3 regions of the Streptomyces sp. NBC_00690 genome follow, and region 3 is predicted to be linked to each of the others. Evidence: riboswitches for the same ligand, from Rfam matches in the RefSeq annotation. Region 3 holds a riboswitch; each other region holds the start of a gene.
What was found. Region 3 has a riboswitch for cobalamin ahead of OID54_RS05265 (hypothetical protein). Riboswitches for the same ligand answer to the same signal wherever they lie in the genome.

Region 1: linked by a shared signal. The riboswitch ahead of OID54_RS31715 (hypothetical protein) and the one ahead of OID54_RS05265 (hypothetical protein) in region 3 are both predicted to bind cobalamin.
Region 2: linked by a shared signal. The riboswitch ahead of OID54_RS09710 (cobalamin biosynthesis protein) and the one ahead of OID54_RS05265 (hypothetical protein) in region 3 are both predicted to bind cobalamin.

The regions. Positions count from the first base shown of each region.
Region 1 is NZ_CP109009.1:7,275,334-7,284,862, reverse strand. It holds gene OID54_RS31755 (NAD(P)/FAD-dependent oxidoreductase) at 1-716, shown strand, start outside; gene OID54_RS31750 (amidohydrolase family protein) at 726-2,078, shown strand; gene OID54_RS31745 (LacI family DNA-binding transcriptional regulator) at 2,104-3,090, shown strand; gene OID54_RS31740 (ATP-binding protein) at 3,492-3,968, shown strand; gene OID54_RS31735 (hypothetical protein) at 4,274-5,491, opposite strand; gene OID54_RS31730 (YciI family protein) at 6,016-6,564, shown strand; gene OID54_RS31725 (hypothetical protein) at 6,561-6,860, shown strand; gene OID54_RS31720 (hypothetical protein) at 6,900-7,037, shown strand; cobalamin riboswitch at 7,297-7,499, shown strand; gene OID54_RS31715 (hypothetical protein) at 7,540-7,929, shown strand; gene OID54_RS31710 (ABC transporter substrate-binding protein) at 7,986-8,972, shown strand; gene OID54_RS31705 (FecCD family ABC transporter permease) at 8,990-9,529, shown strand, end outside.
Region 2 is NZ_CP109009.1:2,187,612-2,197,140, reverse strand. It holds gene OID54_RS09730 (cobyrinate a,c-diamide synthase) at 1-392, opposite strand, end outside; gene cobO (cob(I)yrinic acid a,c-diamide adenosyltransferase) at 386-985, opposite strand; gene OID54_RS09720 (putative cobaltochelatase) at 986-3,100, opposite strand; gene OID54_RS09715 (cobyric acid synthase) at 3,097-4,887, opposite strand; gene OID54_RS09710 (cobalamin biosynthesis protein) at 4,887-5,861, opposite strand; cobalamin riboswitch at 6,045-6,186, opposite strand; gene OID54_RS09705 (hypothetical protein) at 6,343-6,567, opposite strand; gene OID54_RS09700 (inorganic phosphate transporter) at 6,580-7,845, opposite strand; gene OID54_RS09695 (class II aldolase/adducin family protein) at 8,115-8,777, shown strand.
Region 3 is NZ_CP109009.1:1,196,440-1,205,968, reverse strand. It holds gene OID54_RS05285 (ABC transporter ATP-binding protein) at 1-812, opposite strand, end outside; gene OID54_RS05280 (energy-coupling factor transporter transmembrane component T) at 809-1,993, opposite strand; gene OID54_RS05275 (hypothetical protein) at 2,000-2,947, opposite strand; gene OID54_RS05270 (prenyltransferase/squalene oxidase repeat-containing protein) at 2,944-5,730, opposite strand; cobalamin riboswitch at 6,043-6,173, shown strand; gene OID54_RS05265 (hypothetical protein) at 6,288-7,700, shown strand; gene OID54_RS05260 (hypothetical protein) at 7,885-8,733, opposite strand; gene OID54_RS05255 (HAD family hydrolase) at 9,188-9,529, shown strand, end outside.

The DNA of each region.
Region 1 (9,529 bases), 6.1 Mb from region 3:
TGAATCCCGCCCAACTGCCGGCCGACGAGATCGCCTACTTCCCGGCAGAGGGCTGGATAGAACCGACCCGCTTGATCGCCCATCTGTTCTCCACCGCGGGCGTGGAGCGGATCTGGCACGACGCGGTCACGGGAGTCGATGTGTCCGGCGGCCGGGTGACCTCGGTCCTCCTCGCGTCGGGGCAGCGACTGACCGCGGACGCCGTGGTCAACTGCGCCGGCCCGCAGGCCGACCACATCGCGGACCTCGCCGGCCTGGACCTGCCCATGCGCAACACACGCGGGGTCCTCGTCTACACCTCGCCGGCCGCGGTCTCCACGTCCCGTGTCGTGCACGCCCCGCAGGTCCACCTCAGGCCGGACGGCGCCGGACGGCTGCTCCTGCACACGCACGACATCGACGGTGCGGCGCAGGTCCTGGACACCGGCGAGATCAGTGTGGAGCAGACCGCAGTCGACCGCTTGATGGCGGCAGGCCGCGCGCTGTACCCGGGACTAGGCGCGGCGAGCGTGGAGAGCATCCGGGTGGGCGAGCGGCCCATCCCCGGCGACGGTCTGCCGGTACTGGGCCGGGCACCCGACCTGCCCAACTTCCATTTCGCCGTCTCCCACAGCGGGGCGACGCTCAGTCTGTACGCCGGTGCTCTCGTCGCCGCCGAAGTCCTGGGCGAGGACCGCACCGGGGAGCTGGCCCCCTTCCGCTTCGAGCGATTCTGAGGAGACGTTGTGCATACGACTGTCTTGCACGGTTGCGATCTCGTCGACGGCACCGGCAGCGACCTCCGGCGCGGGGTGGACATCGTGGTCGAGGAAGGTGTGATCCACGAGATCCTGCCCACCAGGCCCGCGGAGACCTACGGCGCCGTGGATGAGATCGTTGAAACCGCGGGCGCTCTCGCCCTTCCGGGGCTGATCAACAACCACACTCATGGCACCGCGTACGGCCCGCTCTTCCCCAGCGGCCACGAAGGGCTCCCGCCCGGGCAGGTGCTCGCCAACCTCGACCGACATCTGTTGGAGGGCACGACCACCGTGCTGTGCGTCGACGGTTTCGTCACCGCCGAAGCGGTCGCGAGGACCGACGAGGACCACCCGGTCACCGTCAGACTGGCCTCCTGCAACACCCCGGCCTGCCTACGGGCGGCGACCATCGCCGACGGTGGTGGCCTCACCGATGAGCACCGCGCCTACACTGCGCGCCGGGCGGTCGGTGAGGGCGCGGTTGCCCTCGGCGAGATCGGTGCCGGTCACACCCTGGGCGGCGGTGGGGCGAGCTATATGTACATCCCGGCCGAGGTGGCGCGGCGCACCGGGGTGACGATCACGCCCCGGCAGGCGGACGCGTTGAAGATCTCCGTGTTGGGCCGGCACATCTCGGCCTCGTCGTTCGACCGTGACACGGTCGAAGAGGCGTTGGTGGCCGCGGGGCTGGCCGGCAAGCTGTCGGTTGAGGAGATCCGCGGCATCGTCTCGGACATCGTCCTGCCCGCCTTCGACATCGCCCTGAAGGGACTCGGCGAGGCCGCGGAGTACGCCCAACAGGTCGGCGTGCCGGTACTGGTGCACAACGCAGCCGCGTCGATGACTCAGGTCGCCGCGATCGCCAGGACCGGAGTGCGGCTCGTCGCCGGGCACTCCAACCATTCGAGCTTCGACCCGCGCGAGGCACTGGAGCACGCCGAACGGCTCAAAGAGCTGGGCGCGACCGTGGACGTCTCCACTCTCGACACCTTCGGCGCACGGCGGCTGACCACCGGTCCCGAACTGCTCTACGCCATGTTCGCGGCGGGGCTCGTCGACACGATCTCGACCGACTACGCGGGCGGTCACCACGACCCGATCCTGCTCGCGATCGACCGTGCCACCAAGGCCGGTGTGGTCCGCCTGCCCGCGGCGGTCGCCATGGCCACCGCCAATGTCGCCGACGCCATCCCGGGTGTGGCACCCCGGCGTGGACGCATCACTCCGGGTGCGATCGCCGATCTCGTGCTGACCGACCCGGCGGAGCTGCCGCAGGTTCGCACTGTCATCATCGGCGGTGAGATCGTTGTCCACGACGGCCGGCGTGTCACCGCCTGACCGAAGCGGCTGGAAGGGACGGACGGTGAAGCGAACAACCATCGGCGATGTCGCATCGGCGGCAGGAGTATCGGTGGCGACGGTCTCGCGGGTACTCAACGGCGGCGCCGTCAAGGAGGCGACCGCGACCAGGGTGTGGGATGCGGTCACCCGGCTTGAGTACTCGCCGAACGCCCTCACCAAGAGCATTTTCGCCGGGCGTTCCAGCACCGTCGGCGTGGTCATGGGGGATCTGAGCAGCCCGTTCTACCTCGATCTGATCCGCGGCATCGACGAGGTGGCCGCCGCCAACGGCAGCCTGGTCATGTTCGCCAACACGTTCCTGCGTCCTGATCGCGAGCTCGCACAGATCCAGGCCATGGACGAGCAGCGAGTGCGCGGCCTCATCGTCACGGCCAGTGAATCCACCGATGACAGGACGCGCAGGATGGCCCTGGGAGGAACCCCCTGCGTCGTCGTCGCGCGGTCGGTGCCGGATCCGCCTCCCGGTCTGCACTCGGTCAGCCTCGACAACGTGGCTGCCGGTCAGATGATGGCCGAGCATCTGATCTCGTGCGGACGCCGCTCGGTCGGGGTGGTGACATCCGGAACCCGGCCTTCACAGCTCGGACGGACCGAGGGGCTACGGCAAGGGCTCGCCGAGGCGGGGCTGCCGCTGCCCGACGACGCCGTCGCGGCGGTCTCGGTCAACGCGGAATCCGGCGAGGCAGTGGACGCGCTGTTGTCCCGCCGGCCCCCGCTGGACGCGATCGTCTGCCTCACGGGCCTTCGTACGGTCGCCGTTCACTCGGCACTGACCGCCCGGGGGCTCGTGATCCCGGACGACATCGGATTCTTGACGATGGACGACTTCTCCTGGGCACCGGCCCTCGGGATCACGGTGGTTGCACAACCCTCGTACCGGATGGGGCAGAGCGCGGCCGATCTGATCGTCGAGAATCCCACCCACCCGGTACAGCTCCGATTCGAACCACAACTCATCGCCCGCACGTCCTGCGGCGAGAGCGGGTGAACGGCAACGGGATCCCCCAACGGGGACCGTCGCCGCCGGGAGCCACCCGGGCCGGACTCCGGTAGCCGAGCCTGCCCGGATCTTTGCGGGACTCCTTGAGCTGCTCGCGTCAAGGAGTCCCCTCGCTCCCCCAGAGCCGACCCGGCTCCGTGGGAGCACCCCCGACGTCCACTCCTAGCGATCATCACCCCGTGGGCTGATCGTTTCCCGGACAGCGGGAGTGCCGGCTGCTCTGGACGAGGCCGAGGGGGAGCTGTGCCTTCCGACCTACCGTCGCCCTGTGAAGCTCGCGGTGATGTTGTGACGCGACGGGCCTGCTGGGAGGGGTGCAGGAGTGGACTGTCATTTCGGGGGTATCCGGGGTGCGTCACGTCAATGCTGGTGAACAAATGGGCGGATGTATGGACCTGCTTGCTCAGGACGAGGGGCACGAGTTGCTCGTGGACCGTCCGATAACTGTCTCGGCCGTGTTCGAGGACAGTGGGGAGATCGGTGGGGCTCGCGACCTGGTCCGCGAGTTCCTCACTTCGGTCCAAGCCGTGCACGGGCTGCCGGTGTCGAGACGGGCGATGGACACGGTGAAGCTCGCGGTCAGCGAGCTGGTGACCAATGCGCGCAAGTTCGCGCCCGGGCCGTGTCTGCTGACACTGCAGATCAAGGACGGCGCAGTCCAGGTGAGCGTCTGGGACAGCAGTACGACGCTGCCGCTGCTCCTGCCCGCAGACCCGACACGGGTCGGTCAGCACGGCCTGGAGATCGTGGTGGCGGTCAGCCAGAGCTTCGCGATTCACCGGGAGCCGGTGGGCAAGCGGATCGCGATCTCCATCGTTCTCGCCGACGACCCGGGCGGAGATGCCGCCGGCCGCCAGGCCATGTGAGCGCAGACCGGTGGATTCCTGAAACTGGCTGACGGTCCTGGCGCTCCAGGCGAGGTGGCGTTGCCCCAGGTCATGAGCCTGCCCGCGTGCGCCCCCAGCCGGGTCCTTCGGGTTCGACATCGACCTCCCAAAGGACATCGGGACTCCGGCCCTGCCCGAGCGGTACTGCTGCACCAGCGCTGCCCACAACGATGGCGGACGGGCGGCGGCGCCAGCCCATCCCCGGCGCCTGACGCGCCGGGGACCGCGAGCTGCATTCCTTGGCCGCCCCCATACCGGAGCTCCCGTCGAGGAGGCGGCGGCCCTCAGCGCTTCCAGACGGTCGCACGCCAGGTCGTCGCGTTGCCGGCGCCGTCGGTGCCGACGGCGAATCCGGCGATCACTCCGGCGTCATTGATCGCGAACGCCGCGGCGTAGGGGCCGAGAGGTGTCGACGGCAGCGGAACGACCGTGCCGTTGGGCTTCCACAACAGGGCCTTGTCCAATGCGGGGTTACCAGCGGGCGGCCACGCGTATCCAACGGCCGCCCCCCGGTTGTTGATCGCCAGCACCTCCCCGGCCGCTTCCGCCGGATTGGCGAGCACGGTCCGGGTGCCGTTCGCATTCCAGCGGGCCGTGTCACCGTTCGGGTTGTCCTCCAACGAAGCCCCCACGGCGGTACCCGCCCGGTTGACGTCGTACCCCCGCCCACGCCCGGCGTCGCGGACGGTGCCGTTGGCCGCCCACACCAGGACCCGGTCGTACTCCGTGCTCCCGGCAAGCCGCCCATGACCGAAGACCACGCCGTTGTCGGTGATCTGGCTCGTCCGGGCCCCGGCGAACCCCGCGGGGAGGGGCAGCGCGCTCACGACACCCGCCGCGTTCCAGCGCACCGGGTGCGCGGGGCCACCGGTGCCGTCGCGCTTCTCGGTCCACCCGACCGCCGTGCCCGCATTGTTGATCGACGTGGCGGTGCCGCTGTTGTCGCCGGGCAGCACGGGCAGGTCGATCCTGCTGCCGTCAGACTGCCAGCGCAGGGGGTGGGAGCGGTTGCTCTCCTCGGACGCGTAGCCGACGACGACACCGGAGTTGTTGACGGCCGACGCGTTACCGCCTTGAGTCCCAGCGGGAAGCGTCAACCGCGTCGGAGTGGCGCCCGGTGTCCAGCGGACGGGGTTGGTGTTGGGCAGGCTGTTGTAGGACGTGCCGACCGCCCATCCACGGTCGCTGAGCGCGATCGCGCGGCTGAACCGCTCCCCGGGCAGTGGCGCTAGTCGGGTGTAGCCGGGGCTGTTGGCGTTCCACCGGATCCCGAGTGGCCCGTCGGAGCCCTCCACGTAGTACTCGCCGACGACCGTGCCGCTGCTGTTCAGCCCCTTGACGAAACTGTGGAGCCCTCCCGGCGGGATCGGGAGCAGCCGTGAGTTCAGCTCCGGTCCGGAGCGTTCGGCCACTGCCACGGGCGCCGAACCCAGGAGGAGCAGGGCGGTTGCCGCTGCCGTGGCGGCAAGGGTTACAGGCCGGGCAACGCGCAAGGGGGCCATCCGGAGACTCCTGATCTCTTTAAGGACATTGACGTGCACGTGCAGGGGCATTTCGTCTGTTCCAGGCCCACGGGGAACCCGCGCTGCGGCTCAAGTTTTCCGCCTCTGATGGCCCATTGGCAGCCTGATCTTGGAAACGGCTGGATTCGTACACCCGTTCACCTTTCTCGTGTAACCCACTGTCCGACCCCTCCGCCCCACCCCCAGACGGTCCTGGGCTCCAAGTGAAGGCGCCCCAACAGCACTTCCGGTCCCCGGGTGAGGATCGCGGCCGACGGCAGACGAGCTCCCTCCCCCGCCTGTGCACGGCAGGAGACCGCGGCGGCTTCCGGCCATCGCCCGGCACCAAGCCCGGCCGGACGGGGTCCTCATCGCTCGACTACAGGGCAGCGCAGGCCAATTGCCTGAGACCGGGCAGCCCAGGTGGCTACACCGCTTGACGGAAGCTGCGCCTTCTGGAACGCGAGCTCTTCGGCGGCCAAGCGGGTTGAGATAGCGCCCTTGGTGAGGAAGGGTCTGTGGTCATGGAGTACTTCTGCTACCACCGAGACCGGCTGAACTCCCTGGCGCTACGCGAGGAATTGCTGGAGGAGCACTGGTCCTACATGGACCGGTACGCAAAGGATCTGATCGCTCGCGGTCCGACCTTCGCCGATGATGATGAAACGCCCACGGGAAGCGTGCACATCGTCGATCTGCCCGATCCCGCGGCTGCCCGTGCGTTCGCCTTCGACGAACCCAACTACCAGGCCGGTGTGTACCGGGACGTGCTACTGCGCCGGTGGCGCAATGTGCTGGGGCGCACCATGTGGGATTTTCCCGGTGGCCAAAGCGGTGGCAATCGGTACCTGGTGCTGGGCCTCGGCGAGGGCCTGGCCGCAGACCTCGCCCTGCCGACCGAACAGGACGAGCTGATCGCGTACGGGCCGCTGCTGTCCGACGACGGCGACACCTGGCTGGGTACGGCGGTGCTGCTCAGCGCCCCAGATCCGGATACGGCACGCGCCACCCTGACTGCGGACCGGTACGCGGACATTGAGGTCCACGCCTGGGAGTTCGGCGGGCGTCGATGAGTCACGCAGGCACCGGGCTCACGGTCGTCGAGGACGTCCGCCCGGGCAATCTTTTGCCGCCGGAGGCCGGCTGGCGGATCGCGCGAGGGATCGCGGCGCCGGACGGTGCGGTCGGGAAAGCGCTCGACACCACGTGGTGGCGCCGCCTTGCAGATGCTGACGGCGAGTTCCTGGTGGCAGTCCTCGGACATCGGATCGGCGGCAACGACTCCTCGTGGACCACGCGCTACACCGGGGGCGGTGTGCCGGGGCTGACCGGCGACCCCTGGTTCGTGGCGCTCTCCCTCGACGGGTAGGTGCTCCTGGCGGAAGAGCCCAGCACGGACGGGCCTCGGGTGACGGCCCGCGTCCTCGCCGGGCTGCTGCACGACCGCGACACGGCATGCGCGGCGGTCACCAATCCGGCGATCCCGGTCCCCGTCCTGCATCGCATCCTGGCCACCGCCGGGGCAGCCGTGGCGGCCCGGAGCTGATCACCACCAGCCCACCGGGCAACCATGGCGGTCCGACCCAGAGCTCCGGCGGACCCCTTCCCCGGCGAATGGCGTTGGCCCACAGCAGAGCTCTCGCCCGGCCTGGAAGCGCGGGATGGTGCCATCGCGCAGATGCGTTCCGGTATCCGCGCGCCGCTCTGACCGGGAAGGCCGACAGCCGCCCCGGCCACCTTCGGGTTGGTGGATTGCACCATTCGACCCGGTCTTCGCCGTGTGACCTGCGCTTCAACTGCGGCCCAGACATACGATCCGGCCGCGCGGTCTGTCATGATGACGCCGAAAGGCGACGGCGGATCGAGGAAACCGGTGTGAATCCGGTGCGGTCCCGCCACTGTGATCGGCGAGCGAACCCCAAACAGACCACTGCCCCTACGCGGGTGGGAAGGCTGGGGCGAGCCTTGACCCGAGAGCCAGGAGACTCACGCGGTCGCCTCCTCGACAGAGCTGGGGCGGATCTCCCCAGAGGGGAGGGTGAGTCGGGATGCCCGAAGGGCAACGTTCCGGGGCTCCGGTGCCGTGCCGGGTCGTCGTGTGCCGGGACTGCTGCTGCGGCAGCGCGAAAGTGACCGGTATCGATCACGCAGCGCAGGTCGCCGCGCTGAGCCGGGACCTACCGGTACGGATCTCCGAGTGTCTGGACGTCTGCGACCAGGCGAATGTGGTCGTCGTCCAGCCCTCGGCTGCGGGACGCGCCGCCGGTGCCCGACCTGTCTGGCTCGGCCTCGTCAACGACCCCGCCGCAACCGACGACATCGTCGACTGGGTACGCGCGGGCGGCCCCGGAGAGGCCCCGCTGCCGGAGATCCTCGGCCTGTACGCCTTCACCCCGCCACGGCGGGTCCGTGACGCGTCGTCCGGCGACCCTCGCTGAACCCTTCCAACCGACCGCGGCGCACGGGCGTCCGCGGTGAGAGGACCGACCACATCATGGCGAAACGCTCCCTGTCCCTGCTGGCCGCTGCCGCTTTCCTGGTGGCGGGCTGTGGTGGTGGCACATCGACCGACCGGGACGATCCCGCCGCCTCGGGATCCTCGCCTGAGGGCTTCCCCGTCACCGTGACCAACTGCGGGGTGAAGACGACGTACGAGCGTCCGCCGCGGCGCGCGGTGACGCTGAACCAGCACGCCACCGAAGTGCTGCTCGCGCTCGGTCTGGAGAAGTCGATGGCGGGCACCGCCTATCTCGACGACAAGATCCTCCCCGAGTACCAGGACGCCTACGGGGGGATCAAAGTGCTCTCGAAGGAGTACCCGTCCTTCGAGGTGCTGCTCAACGCCGAACCGGACTTCGCCTACGCCGGGTTCGCGAGCACCTTCGACGAGAAGGAGGGCCGCAGCCGGGCCGCTCTCGCCAAAGCGGGCATCGACTCCTATCTGAATGTGGAGGAGTGCCCGACGGGACCGGTGACGATGGCGATGATCGGCGAGGAACTACGCGGCATCGGGAAGATATTCGGGGTTCCGGAGCGTGCGGAACGCGAGGTGAAGAAGGCCGAGGCGGCGCTCGGTGCGGTCGACAAGAAACTCGGCGGCGTCGATGCGCTCAAGGTGTTCGTGTACGACAGCGGGGACAAGACGGCGTTCACCGCGGGCGGCGCGGGCGTCGGCAACGAGATGATCAAAGAGGCGGGCGGGACGAACATCTTCGCCGATCTGGACAAGCAGTTCGGTGATGTCTCGTTCGAGCAGGTCGCCGAACGGGCCCCCGAGGTCGTCGTGATCTATGACTACGGGGACCAACCCCTCGCGGCCAAGAAGAAGTTCCTGTTGTCGCACCCGGCGCTCCAGGACGTGCCCGCCATCAAGAACAAGCGGTTCGCGGTGCTCCCGTTGTCCTCGACCGTGCTCGGGGTGCGAGTACCGGCGGGTGTGGAGTCGTTGGCCCGTCAGCTGCACCCGGACCGTTTCCGGTGACGGGCGCGCCCCGGGCCTTGGGTGACGTTGTCTCGGACACCGCCACCAAGGCTCCCGGGCCGACCGCCGCGGTAGGCGGCCGGGGCCGACCGCCGTACGGGCTGGTGCTGGCCGTGCTGGCGGTGCTGGTGCTCCTCGCCGCGACCGCGGGGATCGCCGTCGGGTCCATCAGCGTCCCAACCGGGCAGGTCTGGTCGATCGTCCTGCACCAGGTGCATCCTGGGCTCGCCGAGGTCACCTGGACCCCGGTCCGCGAGACGATCGTGCTGGATGTGCGGCTGCCCCGGGTCCTGCTGGCCGGGGTGGTCGGCGCGGGTCTCGCCGTCTCCGGCATGGCTCTCCAGGCGCTGGTCCGCAATCCGTTGGCCGATCCGATGCTGCTCGGGGTGTCCTCGGGTGCGTCGGTCGGCGCGGTGTCGGTACTGGTCTTCAACATCACCGTGTTCGGGCTCGTGACCCTGCCGGTTGCGGCGTTCGCCGGGGCGCTCGCGGCGCTGGTCGCGGTGTACTTCCTGGCCAGGTCGGGTGGTCGGATGACCACGATCCGGCTGGTGCTG
Region 2 (9,529 bases), 990 kb from region 3:
GCCGCCACCGAACGCGACTGCGACGAGGCGTCGACCACCAGAACCACCGGCGCCCGCAGCAGTTTCGCCAACTGGGCCGTGGACGCCAGTTCCCCAGCCCCCGACGCCCCGTCGTACAGCCCCATCACCCCCTCGACCACCGCCAGATCGCACCCGGCCGAGCCATGGGCGAACAACGGCGCCATCAACTCCGTACCGCAGAGGTAGGCGTCGAGGTTGCGGCCGGGGCGGCCGGTGGCCAGGGCGTGATAGCCGGGGTCGATGTAGTCGGGGCCCACCTTGTGCGGGGACACGGCCAGGCCCGTGGCGGCGAACGCCGCCATCAGGCCCGTCGCCACGGTGGTCTTGCCGCTGTTCGACGCTGGGGCTGCGATGACGAGACGTGCTACCACTCGATGCCCCGCTGCCCCTTCTGGCCTGCGTCCATCGGGTGCTTCACCTTGGTCATCTCCGTCACCAGATCGGCGAACTCCAGCAGTTCGGTCGGTGCGTTGCGGCCGGTGATCACCACATGCTGGTTACCGGGCCGATCCCGTAGCACCGAGATCACCTCGGCTGTGTCCACCCACCCCCAGTGCAGGGGGTAGGCGAACTCGTCGAGGACGTACAGCCGGTACGTTTCCGCGGCCAGATCCCGTTTGACCTGCTCCCAGCCCTCCCGGGCCGCCTCCTCGTTGGTGGCCTGCGCATCGCGCTGCACCCAGGACCAGCCCTCGCCCATCTTGTGCCAGTCCACCCGGCCGCCTTCGCCGGATGCGCCCAGCACCTTCAGGGCGTTCTCCTCGCCGACCTTCCACTTCGCCGACTTGACGAACTGGAACACTCCGATCGGCCACCCCTGGTTCCAGGCCCGCAGAGCCAGCCCGAACGCGGCCGTCGACTTGCCCTTGCCGGTGCCCGTGTGGACGAAGACCAACGGCCGGTTGCGGCGCTGGCGGGTGGTGAGTCCGTCGTCAGGAACGACGGACGGCTGTCCTTGCGGCATCTATGCGGCCCTCCCCATCGAGATCGGTCCACCCGTGCGCCGGGCGGTCTGCTCGCCCGGCTGCCGGGCGTCCTTCACCAGGCCGGCGATGGCGTCCGCGCGCAGTTCGTCCAGCGTCACCGCCGTACCCGCGAGGTCGGTCGCCAGCGAAACGGCGAGCCCCAGCCTGACCGGCCCCGACTCGCAGTCCACGACGATCGCAGCCGTGCCCTCACTGGCGTGCAGCCGTGCGGCGCGGGTCGCCAGGCCCACCGGGTCGGGTCCCTTGCCGGTCGCCCGGCCGTCCGTCACCACGACCAGCAGGGGCCGACGCGAGGGATCCCGCATCCGCTCCACCCGCAGCACGTCATGGGCCTTGAGGAGTCCGGCCGCCAGCGGAGTGCGCCCGCCCGTCGGCAACAGGGCGAGTCGGGCGGCTGCCGTGTCCACCGATGACGTCGGCGGCAGGGCCACCTCGGCGTCCTGGCCGCGGAAGGTGATCAGCCCCACCTTGTCCCGGCGCTGATAGGCATCGAGCAGCAGCGAGAGCACCGCGCCCTTGACCGCACCCATGCGCTGCCTGGCCGCCATCGAACCGGACGCGTCCACCACGAACAGCACCAGATTGCTCTCGCGCCCTTCACGCGACGCCTGCCGCAGGTCGTCCCTGCGGATCACCAGCCCGGGACCGCTGCGCCCCCTGGCCCGCTGATGGGGGGCGGCAGCCTGCACGGTCGCCGCCAGGTGCAGCCGGGTCAGGGCGCCCCGGGGCCGGCGTGAACCCGTGGTCCTGCCGTGCTCGGCCCGCGCCCGTGAGCGCCGGCCGGCCGCCCCCTCGCCGATGCCCGGCACGCTCAGCGCTTTCGTACGGAAGGGCTCCGTGGCCTGGACGGCACGCTGCTCACCGGCTCCACCCGTACCGGGGGAGTCCTGCCGGGGGGAGGGGTCTTCAGCGGCTGGGGTGTCCGGAGTGTGTGGGGAGTCCTGTGGCGCGGGCGCATCGGGCGCGTGGGGAGCGTCAGGGGAGTCGGGGGAGGGCGATCCGCCGCCCGGCCCACCGCCGGGGTCCGAATCCGGGTCCGGGTCTGAGTCGGGGTCGCGGTCCGGGTCGGGATCGGTGTCGGATCCGCCGAACTCCTCCAGCGTCTCGTCCAGCTTGTCCTCGTCGAGCCCGGGCGCATCGAAGGGGTTGCGTCGACGGCGGTGGGGGAGCGCCAACAGGGCGGCCTGTCGGACGTCCTCGGCGAGTACGTCCGTACGCCCCGCCCAGGCGGCCAGTGCCGTCGCGGTGCGCGCCATCACGATGTCGGCGCGCATCCCGTCCACCTCGAACGCCGCGCAGGTGGCCGCGATCTGCCGCAGGGCGTCATCGCCGAGCGACACCGTCGGCAGCAGCGCCCGCGCCGCAACGATCTTCGCCCGTAGGGCGTCCTCATCGGCGGTCCACCGCAGAGCGAACGCGGCGGGGTCGTCGTCGTACGCCAGTCGCCGTCGCACCACCTCGACCCGCTGGTCGGGCTCGCGGGACGCAGCCACCTCCACCGTCAGACCGAACCGGTCGAGGAGTTGCGGCCGTAGCTCACCCTCCTCCGGATTCATCGTTCCCACCAGCAGGAACCGCGCCGCGTGCCGTACGGACACACCCTCCCGCTCCACATAGGACGCCCCCATGGCGGCGGCGTCCAACAGCACGTCCACCAGGTGGTCGTGGAGCAGATTCACTTCGTCGACGTACAGGATTCCGCGGTGCGCGGCAGCGAGCAGTCCCGGCTCGAACGCCTTGACGCCGTCCGCCAGCGCCCGCTCGATGTCCAGGGCGCCGACCAACCGGTCCTCGGACGCGCCCACCGGCAACTCCACCATGCGAGCGGGGCGGGCGGCGGAGAGACCGGGCTCGTGCGGCCCGTCCGGGCACGCCGGATCGGGTGCGCCCGGATCGCAGGAGAACCGGCAGCCGGGAACGATCGACACCTCCGGTATCAGAACTGCCAGCGCCCGGACCGCTGTGCTCTTGGCCGTGCCCTTCTCACCGCGGACGAGCACACCGCCCACCTGCGGTGATACGGCGTTCAGCAGCAGGGCGAGCCGAAGGTCGTCCTGCCCGACAATGGCGGTGAACGGGTACGGCGTGCTCATCCGGCCTCCTGTGAGATGTGCGAATGGGTGTGCGGGAGCGGAGATGGCCCCGGCAACTGTTGCGTCGACGCGGGTTCGGTTTCCGCCCCGTTTTCCGTTCGGCTTTCCGTCCGGGTGTCCGTCCGGGTGTCCGTCCGGTCTTTCGGCCTGATGTCCGTTGCGGTTCCCGTGCCGGCTTCGGGCTTCGGGTCGGGCCCGACTCCTTCGGTGGCAGCCGCGTCCTTCGGTCGGTGCGGCCCGCCGCCCGCCGTCGCCTCTCCGGGCAGTGGCGGTGCTCCCGGCGGCAGGAAGGGAAGCCCCGCGGGCGAACCCCCTTCGATGAGCCGCAGCAGCGCATCGGTGTCCGCATGCTCCTCGATGAGATCGCCGAGCCGGTCCAACTGCTCCTCGCGCAGCGCCGCGAACGAGGTGTCAGGGGCCGGCACGAACCGACGGCCCGCGGCCCGGGCGACCTCGCGCAGGAACTGTCGGCGAAAGCCGTCGCTCTCCAATGAACCGTGCCAGTGGGTGCCCCACACCTGCCCGAGGCGGCATCCCGCCAAGAAGGGCTCTCCACCGAGGACTTCGGCCACCCCATGGTGGATCTCGTACCCCTCCACCTGCTCTCCGAGCGCACTTCCGACGGGTCGGGCGAGCGTCTTCTCCACGGCGAAGCGGACCCGGACCGGGAGCAGTCCCAGCCCGGTGACCGACCCGGCCTTGGACTCCACCTCGTCGTGGATGTGCTCGCCGAGGAGTTGAAAGCCCCCGCAGATGCCCAGCACGGGTCGGCCCGCCGCCGCTCGCCTGGCCAACTCCGCGGCCAGACCGCGTTCCTGGAGCCAGCGCAGGGCCCGTACCGTGCCCCGGGTGCCGGGGACGATCACCAGATCGGCATCCGCCAACTCCTCGGGCCGGTCCACGAAGCGCACGAGGACCCCCGGCTCCGCCGCCAGCGCGTCCACGTCCGTGAAGTTGGACATCAACGGCAGCGCGCACACCGCGACCCGCAGCACGTCCTCGCCGACCGGGGGCGCCGTGACCGACTCGCGCACGGCACCGCGCAGGGACACCCGCAGACCGTCCTCCTCGTCGATCCCGAGCCCGTGGGCGTACGGGAGGACCCCGAACGTCCGCCGTCCGGTCAGGTCATGGAGCATGTCGAGGCCCGGCTCCAGCAGGGAGACGTCACCGCGGAACTTGTTGATGAGGTAGCCCGCCACCAACCGTTGGTCCTCGGCCGCGAGCAGCGCCGTCGTCCCGAAGAAGGAGGCGAACACCCCGCCGCGGTCGATGTCGCCCACGACCAGCACCGGCAGCCCAGCCGCCCGGGCGACACCCATATTGACGATGTCGGTCCGCCGTAGGTTGATCTCCGCGGGGCTTCCCGCCCCCTCGCAGATCACGGCGTCATGGGTGGCCCGCAACTCCTCCAGGCACTCCACGACGGTGGCCAGCAGGGTCTGCTGTCGGCCGCCGTGGTAGCCGCGGGCGCTCATCTCACCGACCGGTCTGCCCATCAGCACGACCTGGCTGGACCGGTCGCTGCCGGGTTTGAGGAGCACCGGGTTCATCAGTGCGCTGGGCTCGACGCGGGCGGCCTGCGCCTGCATCGCTTGGGCCCGGCCGATCTCCGCGCCCTGTCGGGTGACGAAGGAGTTCAGGGACATGTTCTGGCCCTTGAACGGAGCGACCTTCACCCCCTGCCGCACCAGCCAGCGGCAGATGCCCGCCGTGACCACACTCTTGCCCGCGTCCGACGTGGTGCCGGCGATCAGCAGGCCACCGCCGCGCCCTCGGCTCGTCATCAGGTCTCCCCGTCTTCTCGTCGCCCGCGCCGCGGTGTCGCCGCCCGTTGGAACAGCGAGTGCGCCATCACGCCCACACCGAGCGCCAACACTCCGACCCGTCGTGACAGCCGTACCGCACGCTCGATGTCGGCCAACTCCACCTGCCGGCCCGCCGAGTGCAGGACCGGTCGGTGCTCGATCCGTCCGGCGTAGGAGAGCGTTCCGCCGAGTTGTACTCCCAGCGCACCGGCGAACGCGGCTTCTACGGGTCCCGCGTTGGGGCTGGGGTGCCGATGGGCGTCGGCCCGCCAGGCCGCGAGCGCCCGGGGGGCGCTCTCGCCCGTGACAGCGGCGAGAGCGGCCGTCAGCCGTGCTCCGGGCCAGCCGGCGACATCGTCGAGCCGGGCCGAGGCCCAGCCGAACCGTCGGTGCCGGGGCGACCGGTGCCCCACCATCGCGTCCAGGGTGTTCACCGCGCGGAACGCGACCAGTCCGGGCACGCCCGCGACCGCGCCCCACACCAGGGCCCCCACGACCGCGTCCGAGGTGTTCTCGGCGACGGACTCGACGACCGCCCGGGCGATCTGCTGCTCGTCCAGGTACTGGGGGTCACGTCCGCACAGATGTGGCAGCCGGGCCCGGGCCCGCTCGATGTCACCGGCCGCGAGCGCGGCACCGACGGCACGCGCTTCCCGGCCCAGTGATGTCCCTCCGACCACGGTCCAGGTGGCGGTCGCGGTCAGTGCGATGCGGAGCAGCGGACTGCGACGGGTGGCATGGGACGCCAGGGCGGCGGTCGCGGTGGCCCCACCGACGCAGAGCGTCGTGTACAGGGCTCCCCAGCCGCGGTGGTCACGCCACAGGGCCTTCTCGACGGCGCCGGCGGCCCGTCCGAAGAGGGCGACGGGATGCCCTCGGCGCGGGTCGCCGAGCAGTAGATCAGCCAGGAGTCCGGCAGCCGCCCCGTACGCGAAGACACGATCGGTACGCATGGGTTCAGACCGGTGTTCCGCCTCGGAGGGCCCTTGGTGCCGGCCCATGGGACATCCGTGCTCCCTGCCGGGCCGCGGTCGCCGGGGGTGCACCGCGCAGCAAGTGGGTGCCGTCGATCAGGGCAGGGGCTGGACCGTAGCCGGGCATGGCGATATGTCCTCACTCAGGGTGTCCGCGCCCTGGTTCGACGTGATCGACGCGAGAGTTCCTGGCTCCCGGGGAGGATCTCCCCGGTCACAGTGGCGGGACCGCGCCGGATTCGCACCGGCTTCCTCTGCTGCTGTCGTTGTTGGCCCCGGCAGTCCACCACGCCCCGAGAACAGCCGTCAACCTGCCGTTGACCTGCGACGGTGCAGTGTGCCGAGCCACACATCGCCCCTGCTTCCCGAGGGACCCTCAGGGCACGCAGAAGCCGGACCGCAGATCCCGAGAGATCGACGGCCCGGCTGTGAAACGACTGCTGTGCGGTGAGGTGCGGCCTCAGGTGACGATCAGATAGATCCCGTAGCTGATGGCCGCGGTGCAGAGGGCGAAGCAGGTGTAGGCGCCTATCCGGGGAAGGGCAACCGAGCCGGTGCCGGAGGCGGTCGCAGCCCCCTGCTTGCTCAGACCGATGATGCCCAGGGTGAACAGGCCCACCAGCGCAATGGTGGCGACGAGACTCACGCCGAAGACGGAGCCGAGGGCTACCCAGTCGATTTTCATGGTCTTCAGTCCTTACACCGCGGCCGGGCTGGCGGGGCCGGCTTCGGGGGTCGCGGCATTGCGGGCCGGGATGGTCGTCTTGAGGTCGTCCAGGGAGTTGTTCATCGCCGTGCCGGCAGGCGGCGGGGTGACGGCCGCGATGGCCGTGGTGACCACGCCCGCGGGCTCGCCTTCCTCGGACGTGTCGTTGACGTTGGTGTGGTCGACGACCTGGCGGCGGGAGATGAACCAGATGGCGGCGGACGAGGCGACCAGGAAGGTGGCGACCACCGCCACGCCCCAGTCGCCCTGCTTGGTCACGTACTCGGAACCGGCGGCCACCAGACCGGCGGCCGGCAGGGTCAGACCCCAGGCCACGAACATCCGGGTGGCGGTCGACCAGCGGACCACCCCGCCCTTGCGGCCCAGACCGGCACCCATCACCGCGCCGGAGCACGAGTGGGTGGTGGAGAGGGAGAAGCCGAGGTTCGACGAGGCGAGGATGACGCTGGCCGCACTGGTCTGGGCGGCGAAGCCCTGCTGCGGCTGGAGGTCGGTCAGGCCCTTGCCCATGGTGCGGATGATGCGCCAGCCACCGAGGTAGGTGCCGAGGGCGATGGCGATGCCCGCGGAGGCGATGACCCACATGGGGGGGTTGGAGCCGGGGACGAGCACTCCACCGGCGACGAGCGCGAGGGTGATGACACCCATGGTCTTCTGGGCGTCATTGGTGCCGTGGGCCAGGGACACGAGGCCGGCCGAGGCTATCTGGCCGGCGCGGTAGCCCTTGGCGGTGGACTTCGGGTCGGTGTTCCGGCCGAGGCGGTACGTCAGCCGGGACGCGAGGTAGGCGGCGAAACCGGCGACCAGCGGGGCTGCGATCGCAGGGATGAGCACCTTGGTGACCACGGTGCCGCCGTTGACTCCGCTGACACCGACCGACGCGATGGTCGCACCGATCAGACCGCCCATGAGGGCGTGCGAGGAGCTGGACGGCAGACCGATGAGCCAGGTCAACAGATTCCAGAGGATGGCGCCGACGAGCGCCGCGAAGATCACTTCGGGGGTGATGCCTGACTCGTTGACGATGCCGCTGGAGATCGTTTTGGCGACCTCCACCGAAAGAAACGCGCCGACGAGGTTGAGCACCGCGGACATGGCGACCGCGGCCTTGGGCTTCATCGCGCCGGTCGAGATGGTCGTCGCCATCGCATTGGCCGTGTCGTGGAAACCGTTCGTGAAATCGAACACGAGAGCCGTCACGATCACAATCGCGAGCAGCAGCGTGATGTGTTCCATTTACCCAGGCAATCTATGGACGTCAGTGACATCGCGAACGTAGATAACCTGGGTGAACGGAAGGTGAACTGAGGCGAGATTCGTGATGTCCCCAAGTGAGGTTCGCGATTCCGCTTGTGCCCTGAGTGATCTCTTCGGGCCGTCTGCGTGGTCGTGCTCCCGGGCCCACCATGGCACCGGTGTCCGCAAGATGGCATTTACGCCCTTTAAGGTGATCTGCATCACGGGACGGTCTGTTGCCTTCCGGCCATGCCTGACAGGATCGATCCATGGCCGAACACATGTCCAAAGAGTCCATCGAACAGGCGTGGCGGGATGTTGTGACCACCGCCCGGAGAACGGCTGCCGAGGGCTTGGTGGTGGGCACGTCCGGCAATGTGTCGGCGCGGGTCGGCGACCTCGTCGTAGTGACCCCCAGCGGAGTGCCCTACGAACGTCTGTCGACGAAGGAGCCCGTGGTCGTCGACCTGGCGGGCCGACAGGTCGCCGGCGACCTCAAGCCGACCAGTGAACTCCCCCTCCACCTGGAGGTTTACCGTACATCCAAGGCCGGGGCCGTCGTCCACACGCATGCCGTCCACGCCACCGCCGTCTCCACGCTCGTCGACGAACTGCCGGCCGTCCACTACATGACGGCCGAGCTCGGCGGACCCGTCCGTGTGGCCCCGTACGCCCTCTATGGCACGCCGGAGCTGGCCCGGAACATGGGTCGGGCACTGGATGGCCGCAGCGCCTGTCTGCTGCGCAACCACGGCACGATCGCGCATGCGGATTCGCTGGACCGCGCCTACGACCGCACCGCCCAACTGGAGTGGATGTGCCAGGTCTGGCTCGCGGCCTCGTCGGTGCCCGGCCTGCGGCCCTCCCTGCTCTCCTCCGTCGAACTCGACGAGGTGGCCGCCCAGCTGCGCGGGTACGGCCAACGCTCCTGACATCGCGTTCCGCTTAGGCTCCGGGAGCCCTGTTGACCGGGCCTTCGGCGCCGCTTTGCGGACGAGGGCCGGGTGTAGCGGCCACGGAGCCGTCCAGGAGGGCGGACCCGGCCATTCCGCACCGGGGTCGCGACCGGTACGGACGTATCGGTCCACCGTGGAGCGGCATCCGCCGCACCACCGGCCCACGGGCCGTCCGGGGCGGCTTCCCGCGGACGGGAACGAGCCAGGGACGCTGCCACGACCACACCGTGCCGCGCCCCGAGGCCGTCAGGACGACCTCGGGGCCCACTGGCCGGATTTCGACAATGCATCTCGCGAGAGCTGACGGCGCATCTCGCGGGAGCTCATGAGCCGTACGCACCGAGCCGCCGCCCGAACACCGCTCGGCGAAGAGCTCGGACGGCTCAACCGGACGCCCCGGATATCCCCGGACCGGCCCGACGGGCCCGGGATACGGTCCTGTGGTCCTGCGGGGCACGTGTGCACCGGGGTGCGGCCCGGTGCACACGATCCCGACGGGCGAGTTGCCAGGGGAGCCGCCTCCCCGGGCGGCCCGGCTGGCGGGCGAGCCCCGGCCCCAGTGAGCCACGACAGGGCATGACGAACGTCGGGGGGGCGTCGGCCCGGCCGTCCCACGGGTGGTCGCGCCCCCGACGGTCGGCGCCCTGCCCGCTCTCCCGGCACCGGTCGTACCGGGGCGACCGGCCCTGGCAGCGCACCGGAACGCGGTGGACCGCAGCAAGCCCGGC
Region 3 (9,529 bases):
TGGCCGAGCCGGCTGCGCAGGGTGACGGCCCGGCGGCGGGCGTCCCGGATGGAGAGGGGAAGCGGTGACCAGACGGCCGCCCGGCCCAACTGCACGATCGGCGGGGCGATGGACGTCGTACGGAAGACCTCGGCGGGGGGCCCGGACCGCACCGTACCGTCGCCGGGCAGATGGATGACCCGGTCCGCGTACTGGACGACGCGTTCGAGGCGGTGCTCCGCCACCAGGACGGTCACGCCGAGGTCATGGACGAGCCGGGTGACCGCGGCCAGGACCTCTTCGGCCGCGGACGGGTCGAGGGCGGAGGTGGGTTCGTCGAGGACCAGGACGCGCGGATGGGCGGTGAGCACGGAGCCGATGGCCACGCGCTGCTGTTGGCCGCCGGAGAGTTCGTACAGGGCGCGGTGTCGAAGGTCGGCCAGACCCAGGAGGTCCAGTGTCTCTTCGACCCGTTTGCGCATGGTGGCGGGAGGGATGGCCAACTGCTCCATGGCATAGGCGAGTTCCTCTTCGACCGTGTCGGTGACGAAGCCGTCCAACGGGTCCTGTCCCACCACCCCCACCACGTCGGCCAACTCGCGCGGTGGGTGGTGGGCCGTGTCGCGGCCGTCCACGGTGACCCGCCCGAACAGGGTGCCCCCGGTGAAGTGCGGCACCAGCCCGTTGACGGCCCCGAGGAGTGTCGACTTGCCCACGCCCGTGTGCCCGACGACCAGGCACAGTTCGCCCTCGTCCACGGTCAGGTTGACCTCGCGCAGTACGGGCTCGGCCCTGTCCTCGTACTGGACGCTGACCTGATCGAAGGTGATCACTTGGCTGCCTCGGTGCGCTGGGGTGGGACGGACGGCGGGATCGGGGCCCCGGGAGGGGGCGAGAGGAAGCCCGCGGCTCCGGCCAGCAGGATCGCGGCGGTCGGTACGAGTGGCAGGGTGGGCCAGCTCAACGGGTAGATCGACGGGTTGAGTTCGGCGGCGTCGAAGCCGGCGTTGCTGAACAGGACCACTGCCGAGAGCACACCGCAGCCGGCCACCGCCCACTCGGCGAAGCGCCAGGGGTCCGGTCGGTAGGTGGTGCGGGTGACCCTGCGCCCGCCCAGCCGCAGCCCGGCGACGCACAGCACCGCCCCCACGCCCATCGCGGGCAGCCCCAACACCCTCGGCGCGGTGGCGTCGAGGAGCCCGTACGCTCCCGCGCACAGACCGCACATACCCGCCAGCATCAGCGCCCCGGTGATGCGCCGGGAGGTCCGTGTCGCGGTGCCGGCTCGGCCGTAGCCCCGTGAGTCCATCGCGGCGGCGAGCCGCAGGGAGCGTTCGAGGGCGTCTTCGAGCACGGGGACGACGATGCCGCGCAGAGCACGCAAGCCCTTGGTGCGCCCCGCGCGCAGTCGTCTGGCCCGGTGGACGCGCTGCACGCTCTGGACGAGTTGGGGGGCGACGCTGAGGGACACGGTGACGGCGACGCCGAGTTCGTACAGCGCCCCGGGCAGGACGCGCAGGGCGCGTTTGGGGTTGGCGAGGGTGTTGGCCGCGCCGATGCAGCAGAGCATGCAGGCGATGCGGAGTCCGTCGGTGGCCGCAGAGAGGAGGGCCTCCAGTGAGACGGGTCCGCCGATCTCGATGCCGGCGTACCAGTCGGGGGTGGGGATATGGGGCAGCGAGAAGAGGAAGTGGTCGTCGGGGGTGATACCGGTGGCGAACACCGCACGGAAGACGACCCTGATCGCAACGACGATCAGGGCGAGGTAGAGGTAGTACTTGAAGCCCCGGGCCCACGGGGCTTCGGTGCGTCGGGCCGTGATGACATAGCCGAGGACCGCGATGACGAGGAACAGCAGCAGTGGGTTGTTGGTGCGGCTGACGGCGGTGGCCAGGGCGAGGGCCCAGATCCACCAGGCCACGGGGTGCAGGGTGCGGGGCAGTCGGCGTCCTCGGGCGTGCGGTGGCGTTGATCCGGTGGCGCCGGGACGCGTGAGGTGCGGGGCGGAGACCATGGAGTCCTATTCGGCGCGGCGGCGCTTGGCCGCCACCACGGCCGCACCACCGATGAGGAGCACCAATGCGCCGCCGGCCACCACGGGGACGAAGGAGCCCGAGTCGTGCTCGGCGTCCGCGGCGGGGGCGGCGTCGACGACTCGCGCACTGTCCGAGACCGAGAGCGCCCCGGACGGTTCGGACGGCTCGGGCGACGAAGGCGACGGAGCGCTCGAAGTCAGGCTCGGGACGGCGCTCGCGGGAGCGGAGGGCACCGGGGACGGGGGGAGAGTCGGCGGGAGCGTCTTCCTGGTCGGCGCGGGTGCGGGGCGCGTCCGGGCAGGGGCGGGCCCGGTGTCGGTGCCCGGTGGCAGTGGACTCGCTTTCCGGGTGGGTTGTGACCCGCCAGGCTTGCCGCTCCCGGTCGGCCTGGTGTTGTGTGCGCGCAGTTGGTCGGGGGTGACGGTCGGGCGCCCCCGGGTGCCTTCGATGTCGGTGCCGCCGAAGATCCATAGATCGACGCTGCCGGGCTTCGGCTTGTACAGCATGGCGCCGAGTTGGCTGTACTCCCAGGTGTTCTCGCCGGGGCCCGCGTGCCAGTACGACCAGTAGGCGGATGCGGGCGGGGTCAGGACGCAGTCGTCCTGGTCGGGAGTGGGGAACTGCTTGCCGCCCTGGTGCCCGCTGTACCCGATACGACAGATGAACGCCGGACCGTCGTGGCCGGTGCCGGTCGTGCGCCAGCCACCCTGGTTGAGCAGTTCGTACCCGGTCGTGGGTGTGCTGCCGCACGAACGGTAGATCGGGCCGCCCCACTTGCTGAAGTCCACGGCGAGGACCACACCGGAGGATGTGGTGCACGCTCCCATCGGCTGGGGTGCGGCTGACGCGGATCCCGGTGTCGCACCGAGGACGATGAATGCCGTCGCCAGCGCGGTCACCGCACGCGTCGCACGGGCCATGCGTCCTGTCATGACCGCCTCCCCGGCCAAGTGCCGCGGCGGCTGCGGAACACGATGAACAGTGAGAGCCCGGCGACGGCGAGTGCGGCGGCTGCGGTCCCAAGCACGGAGGCCGGGAAGCCGGTGGCGGCCAGATCTCCACCCGGGCCGGCCGAACCACCCGTGACGGAGCCACCGCCACCGCCGCTGCCGGTCCCGCCGATGTCGCCAGGTGTGACGATCTGCGGTACGGAGGGGCCGGGAGACGGCGCGGGCGGCCCGCTGGGCTGCGGGCTCGTACCGGTCAGATCACGGATGAGCACGCCGAAGGAGATGCCGGTGGTGCCTCCGACCGCTTGGGTCGAGGCCCGTAGGTCGGAGCCGCGCTGGCCATCCTTCGCGACATCGAACCCGCCATCGGCGTTCTGTTGGGCCGCCAGGAACTTCCGGGCCTTGGCGATCTGCCGACCGTACTTCGACGAGTCCAGCGACAGCCCCTGGACGGCCAGTGCCGCCGAGTTCACCGAGTTCCCCGCGGCGCCGGGGAAGCCTCCGTCACCGAGTTGCCTCGTTGCGATCCAGGCGAGTGCCTTGCCGACGCTCGCGTCCGCCGGGGCGTCGCTGACGAGCGCCAGGGCCATGGCGGCGATGGCCGTGGAATCGACATCGGAGTCACCGGTCGCGGGGACCAGACTGGGAAAGGCGCCGGACGGGTGCTGAAGGCCCTTGAGATAGGTCACCGGCTCGGCCGCGGCTTCCTTCTCTCCGGCCCGGATCTGTGCGATGACCGCCAAGGAGTGGGCGAACACGGACGGGGCGTAGGTGTAGGCGCCCTTGGCGGCGCAGCCGCGGTCCGGGGCGGTGCTCGGCGCCGGGCACACGGCTTTCGCGAGACCCGCGATCAGGTCCTGGCCGCCGAAGTCTCGCGGATCGCGCCCGACTGCCTGGGCGAGCACGGCGGTCTTGCCGATGGATCCGCCCCCGGCGTACTTGGTGCCGATCCTGGTCCAGTCGTGCACGGTGCGGCCTTCGCCGTCCTTGCCGCCGAGGTCGAGGAAGTCCACGATCCCCCGCAGCTTGCCGTTGTTCAGGCCGGTCGCGGCGAGTGCGTAGGCCCCGTCGATGGTGAGGCCGAAGTCCGCTCGGGTCGATCCGCCGCCGATGCCGTAGTACCGGCCCTGCCGGAGGTTCGTCGCGCTGGTGAGATAGGCGACGCCTCTCTTCAGGTTCGGGCCGTCCCCGCTTCCGGAGCCCGGGGGAGTGGGCACCGGTGCTGTAGGAGTGGGCGTGGGTGGTGTGGTGGGTTCGGGCTTCTTCGTGGTGAGGTCCGCGAGGCTCGTGTCCTTGCCCGCGAGGGTGGCGATCGCGGTCGCGTACACCACCGAGTCGGTGGCGCCCTCCTCGAAACCGAAGCCCCCGTCTGGGAGTTGCTGCCGGGACAGCCAGGAGACCGCGGCGTCCGCACGCACCCGGTCGCCGAGGGCACGCAGCGCCTGGGACGCGTACGCCGTGGCGATCACACTGCCCGTGGTGGCGCCCGTGTAGCCGGGGAAGGCGCCGTTGGAGAACTGAGCCCTGCGCAGGTAGTCGCGGGCCTTGGTCACTGCCGTGCGCTGATCGCCCGCCTTGTGGAGGGCGAGGACGGCGAGACCCGTGGTGGCGGGGTCGCCGTCACAGTTCTCACCGGGGCCGATCAGGACGCTGCTGACACTGCCGTTCCGACATTGGAGCCGAGCCAGCCTGGTCACCGTGTCCACCGGGGGCCGGACGCCGCCGCGCAAGAGCGCCAGCACCCCGAGTGCCTGTCCATCGGTGTACGCCGCGTTGCGGAAGTCGCCCTTGGCGGTGCAGCCAGGTGTGTGGGTACCGGACTCCGGGCCGCTCACACAGACGTTGTCCACCAGATCGGCGAGCAGATCGTGTCCGCCGAAGTCATGGGGGTCCGCCTCCGCCACCGCTGCGACGAGGGCAAGGCGAGCAGCTGCCGTTGCGTCCGGCGGCTCGTTCCGACCCGCCGCATAGGCGTAGGCATCGGTGGCCGAGCCCAGGAAGGCGATCGTCCTGTCCAGGGTTGCACTCTTGCCGTCCGCAGCGGCGAGGGCGAAGGCGGCCTCGGTGGTGAGGAAGTGGTTGGGCGTTTCGGAGCCGTCATCCACCACTCGCTCGCCGTCCGTCAGCTTCCCCCGCACCCATGCGGCGGCCTTGGCTATCTTCACCTCGGCCGGTGGCACGTTGGGTACTTCGGGATCGGGCCCGGGAGTGCCGCCTCCTGCTCTCACTTCGTCAGGGGTGAACGTCGGTCGTCCCGTGCTGCCACCGATGTCGGTGCCGCCGAAGACCCAGGCGTCCACGTCCCCCGGCCGGGGCCTGCGGTCCATCGCGCCGTACTGGCTGTACGACCAGTCGTCGTCACCCGCTGCGGCGACCCAGTAGGACCAGTACGCGGTCGCTTGTGGCGTGAGGACGCAGTCCTCCACGTCCGGAGTCGGGTACTGCGTACCGGAGTTGAACGATCCATGGCCGATGCGACAGATGAACGCCGGACCATCGTGGCCGGTTCCGGCCGTACTGAAACCGGCCTCGTGCAGCAGTTCGTAGCCGGTGGTGGGAGTGGCATCGCAGCCCCGTTCCACCGCCCCGCCGAAGGGCCCGAAGTCCACGGCGACCACGGCACCGGCACTCGCGGTGCACTGCGCCATTGGGTCTGCCGCGACCGCGGGGGCGTTGACGAAGGCGACACCGGTGCCGCCGAGAAGAAACACCGCCGACAGCAGCGCCACCAGCGCTGTCCGCCTTCTCCGTCCGACTCTGCCCACCACGGCTCCTCACATCAGCCGTGCGACGGCCGTGGTTGAGGGGCCGCTCCCCGAAGTCATCGCAGGTGGGAAGCGCCTGTCGACCACGCCGTAGTCCGCGACGGCGCTTCTCGCTGAAAAACTGTTGCTCCAGGCATTCCGACTCGCCCGGCTCCGGCCGGGCCTACGGTTGCGGGTCAGTGCCGGATTTCGACCGGCTTTCCCTGAAGTGCAGTGCGTATCAGGCGGATTGGAACATGCAGATAAAGACAGCGTCAAGGTGACCTGAATCGCCACCGGGTGATTCCCGGCCACCGTCGTGGCCGATCTGGTGCACTCGCCACCGCTCGGGTAGCGTCCAGGGCTGCCACATGGGGGAATCCGGTGTGAATCCGGAGCTGACGCGCAGCGGTGTGGGACGGCAAGGACCGTTCCGAGCCCGAATGCCCATGCGGTGCAGCAGCGCTCGAAGCCGTACCACGCGATTGGACGACGGCCCGAACTCGCCCCGGCCGCACCAGTTTTCCCGCGGCCCTGCGCGCCCGGCGTCGGCGTCCCTGTCACCACAGGAGCAGGCCATGCACCGTCCCTCGACCTCCCGCCGCCTCGCCTTGGCGGTGCCCGTAGCCATCGGGCTCATCGCCCTGACCGTGCCGCTTGCGGCAGCGACCTCCACACCGGCCCAGATCGCCACCTCCAAGACCAACGGCGTCGCCTACCTCAAGTCCCTCCAGGCGGCGGACGGTTCGTACGCGGGCTCCGGGCTCTCCAACGAGTGGGCGTTCAGCGCCTTCGCCGCGGCCGGTACGGCGGTCGTGGACGTGACACCCGGTGGCGATGTGACGAAGAACGCCCGAACCGTCTATCGGAACCTGCTGGCGACCGCTGGTTGGCCCGCGGCCTCACCCGTCGTCACCGACTACGAGCGGGGCACGCTGAACGCCTACGCGGCGGGCATCGACCCCGCCCGGGTGTCCGCCTCCCGCAATCTGATCGCCGATGTCTACGGCTACTGGCAAACCGCCGAAGCCGGCTACTTCGGACCCTCGGCCAACTACAACGGCACCGTCTTCGCCGCGCTCGCGCTCGCCGGTGCAAAGACCCAGACGGGTACTCAGCGCGTGCCCCAAGCACTCCTGGACAAGGTGACCACCCGCATCCGGGCCAACCAACACAACGACGGCGGTTGGGACTACCAGAAGGCCGAGGGCAACCCCACCCGTCTCAGCGCCGCCAGTGATGTCGATATGACCGGCGCCTCGATGGCGGCCCTGTGTGCGTCCGGAGTCCCGAACACGGACACCGACATCGTCCAGGCCAGAACCTTCCTCAAGAACAAACTGGTCCCCGCGACCGGCGCGTTCAACGCGATGTACGGGATCAACACCAACTCCAACGGATGGGCGGTCGCCGGACTCAACGCCTGTGGCATCAACGCCCAGACGGGCGACTTCCTCACCTCCATGGGCAAGACCCCCATCGACTTCCTCATCGCCCAGCAGTACAACCCGGCCGGCGGTTTCAAGTACAAGCCCAGCGACACCGCGCCCTCCGCCTACGCCTCCATCGACGCACTCCGGGCCGTCGCGGGCGGCGGCTTCACCACCGCTCCGCCCACCCCCGTCACTCCCGGCGCGCCGAAGTGGGTCGCCGAGAGCGCCTTCACCCCCGGCACCGCCACCGAACTCGCCCTCAGCGTGGACGACGGCGCAGGCGGTCTCAAGGTCTGTTCGGTCGCCTTCACCCCCACCGCAGGTACGAGCACGCTCTCAGACGTGCTGAACGCGGCGGCCTCGGCCGCCACGCCGGCCGGTTGCGTGACCTCCGTGACACCGGCGTCGGGCTCCGGCACCATCACCGAGATCAACGGCAAGTCCAACAGCGGATCCAACACCTGGAAGGTCAGCGTCGATGGCTCCGCCTTCGCCTCTGCCACCCGGGGCAAGGCGGTCAACATCGGGGACACCATCGCCCTGCGCTGGGGAGTCTGATCCCGGCCGGGCGAGCGGCGCCCGCTCGCCCGGCCCTCCGCCTACTTATGAGAGACAGGGGGCGGCGGACCCGGACGCTCCGCGGTGATGTCAGCCTTCGGGTTCCGGACCGTTGGGAGACAGGCATGGCCCGTGCGTGACCGATGCGGTCCGTCGGTCATCGGCAGCCCGGGTGCCGTGGCGGTCAGCGGCAGGCATCGGTCAACCAGGCCGCACGCGCGAGATCGAGACCGCCACGCCAGGCGGCGAGCGGAAGAGTGATGTCCGAGCGCGGAGCACCGCGCAGCCGGCGATGGGCGTCATGCACCTCGGCTCGCGACACGAACCGGTCGAAGGAGGGCGGGAGCAGCGGGTTGGTCAGCACCCCGAGTTCTGCCAACCCGATCAGCACGCCGTAGCGCCGGTACTTGTCCGTGCGCACCAGCAGACCGGCCCTGGCGACGGCCTTCTCCAACTGCCCCGGCGTCGTGCCCTGCGGCTGTTCCGCCACGAGCGCGAGCAGCGCGCGCAACACGTCGACGTCCCTGTCGGTCGCCTCAGGCAGCCCATGGGTCGCTGCGGCCTCCAGATCGGGGAGGAAGTGCACCGGGACTTCGTTCCAGGACCATCCGCAGGCGATGCGCACCAGTGTCTCGGTGACATCGATCTGCTCGATCTCGTCGAGTCCGCAGTCGGGGACGGTGCCCTTCTCGATCGGTGCCCCGGCGAGATGGCGAGCCCACGCGTACGAGATCAGGATCTGTCTGCCGCGCGGTGAACTTCCACCGATACCGGCGACGAAGGCCGAGAGCACTGCGTCGGGATGCAGCACCTGTGCTGCCCGAACCGCGCGATCAACGATTGCACCGGCCGTCCACTCCTCCTTCGCTGCGATGGTCCAGCCGAATTGATGCGCCTGTGCCCGATCGTCCTCGCTCGGGGGCAGAGCAGATCCGGTCGCGATGCCGTTGCGATTGAAGCGGTAGCCCGTGCAGCGCATGAGGAGCAGCAACTCGTCGCCTTGGGGAACGTGTCTCGATATACCCGACGCCATGGCAGCACAATATCCGGCTCGTGGTTCTCCTGAATCGCCACTCCCCGATGGCGGAGTCAACGTGGGTGGCAGTCATTCCCTGCACGGTCGCCCGGTGGAGTGGCGACGTGTTCTCCCGTGGTCGGGGGCAGCTCAAGGGACTCGTTCCCGCACGCCTCGATGCGGTTGGTGTCGCTGAGATTCTGCCCAGCCGCACATAGAGCATCTAATACGGTTAACCCTGGCGATATTGACGCTGCCCGCCAATGCAATTAACTTGACTGGAAGTTAGCTGTACTCACCACCCGCGCCGCTCTCATTGAGTCAGATGCCTACCCAAGCGGAGCATCTCGGCGCCAGGGTCATGCGTTACGCATCCTGCGACTCAAGCATTCTTCTGTCTGCTTGCAGACCCCCGGGCGACGTTTCACTTCTGGAATTGTCGTGCCTGCCCCCGCAAGGAAGAGGAAAATGCATGTCGGAAATCTTTCCGTGGACACCCGCGGCCATCGTGTTCGACTGCGACGGCACGCTCATGGACAGTGAGCGCCACTGGCAACTGGCGCGGGATCAAGTCCTCCAACAGTTTGACATCGTTGTCAGCGATGAGTTCGCCGAGCTGACCAAGGGTGTCCACTACGTCGAATGCGGCCAGCTCATGGCTGCCGAGATCCACCGCCCCGACCTCACCGAGGAGGTGACGGAGCAGCTCCTCGACACCTTTCGGGCGCTGGTCGCCGAGGCTCCCGCCACCACTCCGGGGGCCGCGGAACTGGTTGCCCGCGCAGCCGAGTTCGCACCGCTCGCTGTTGCCAGC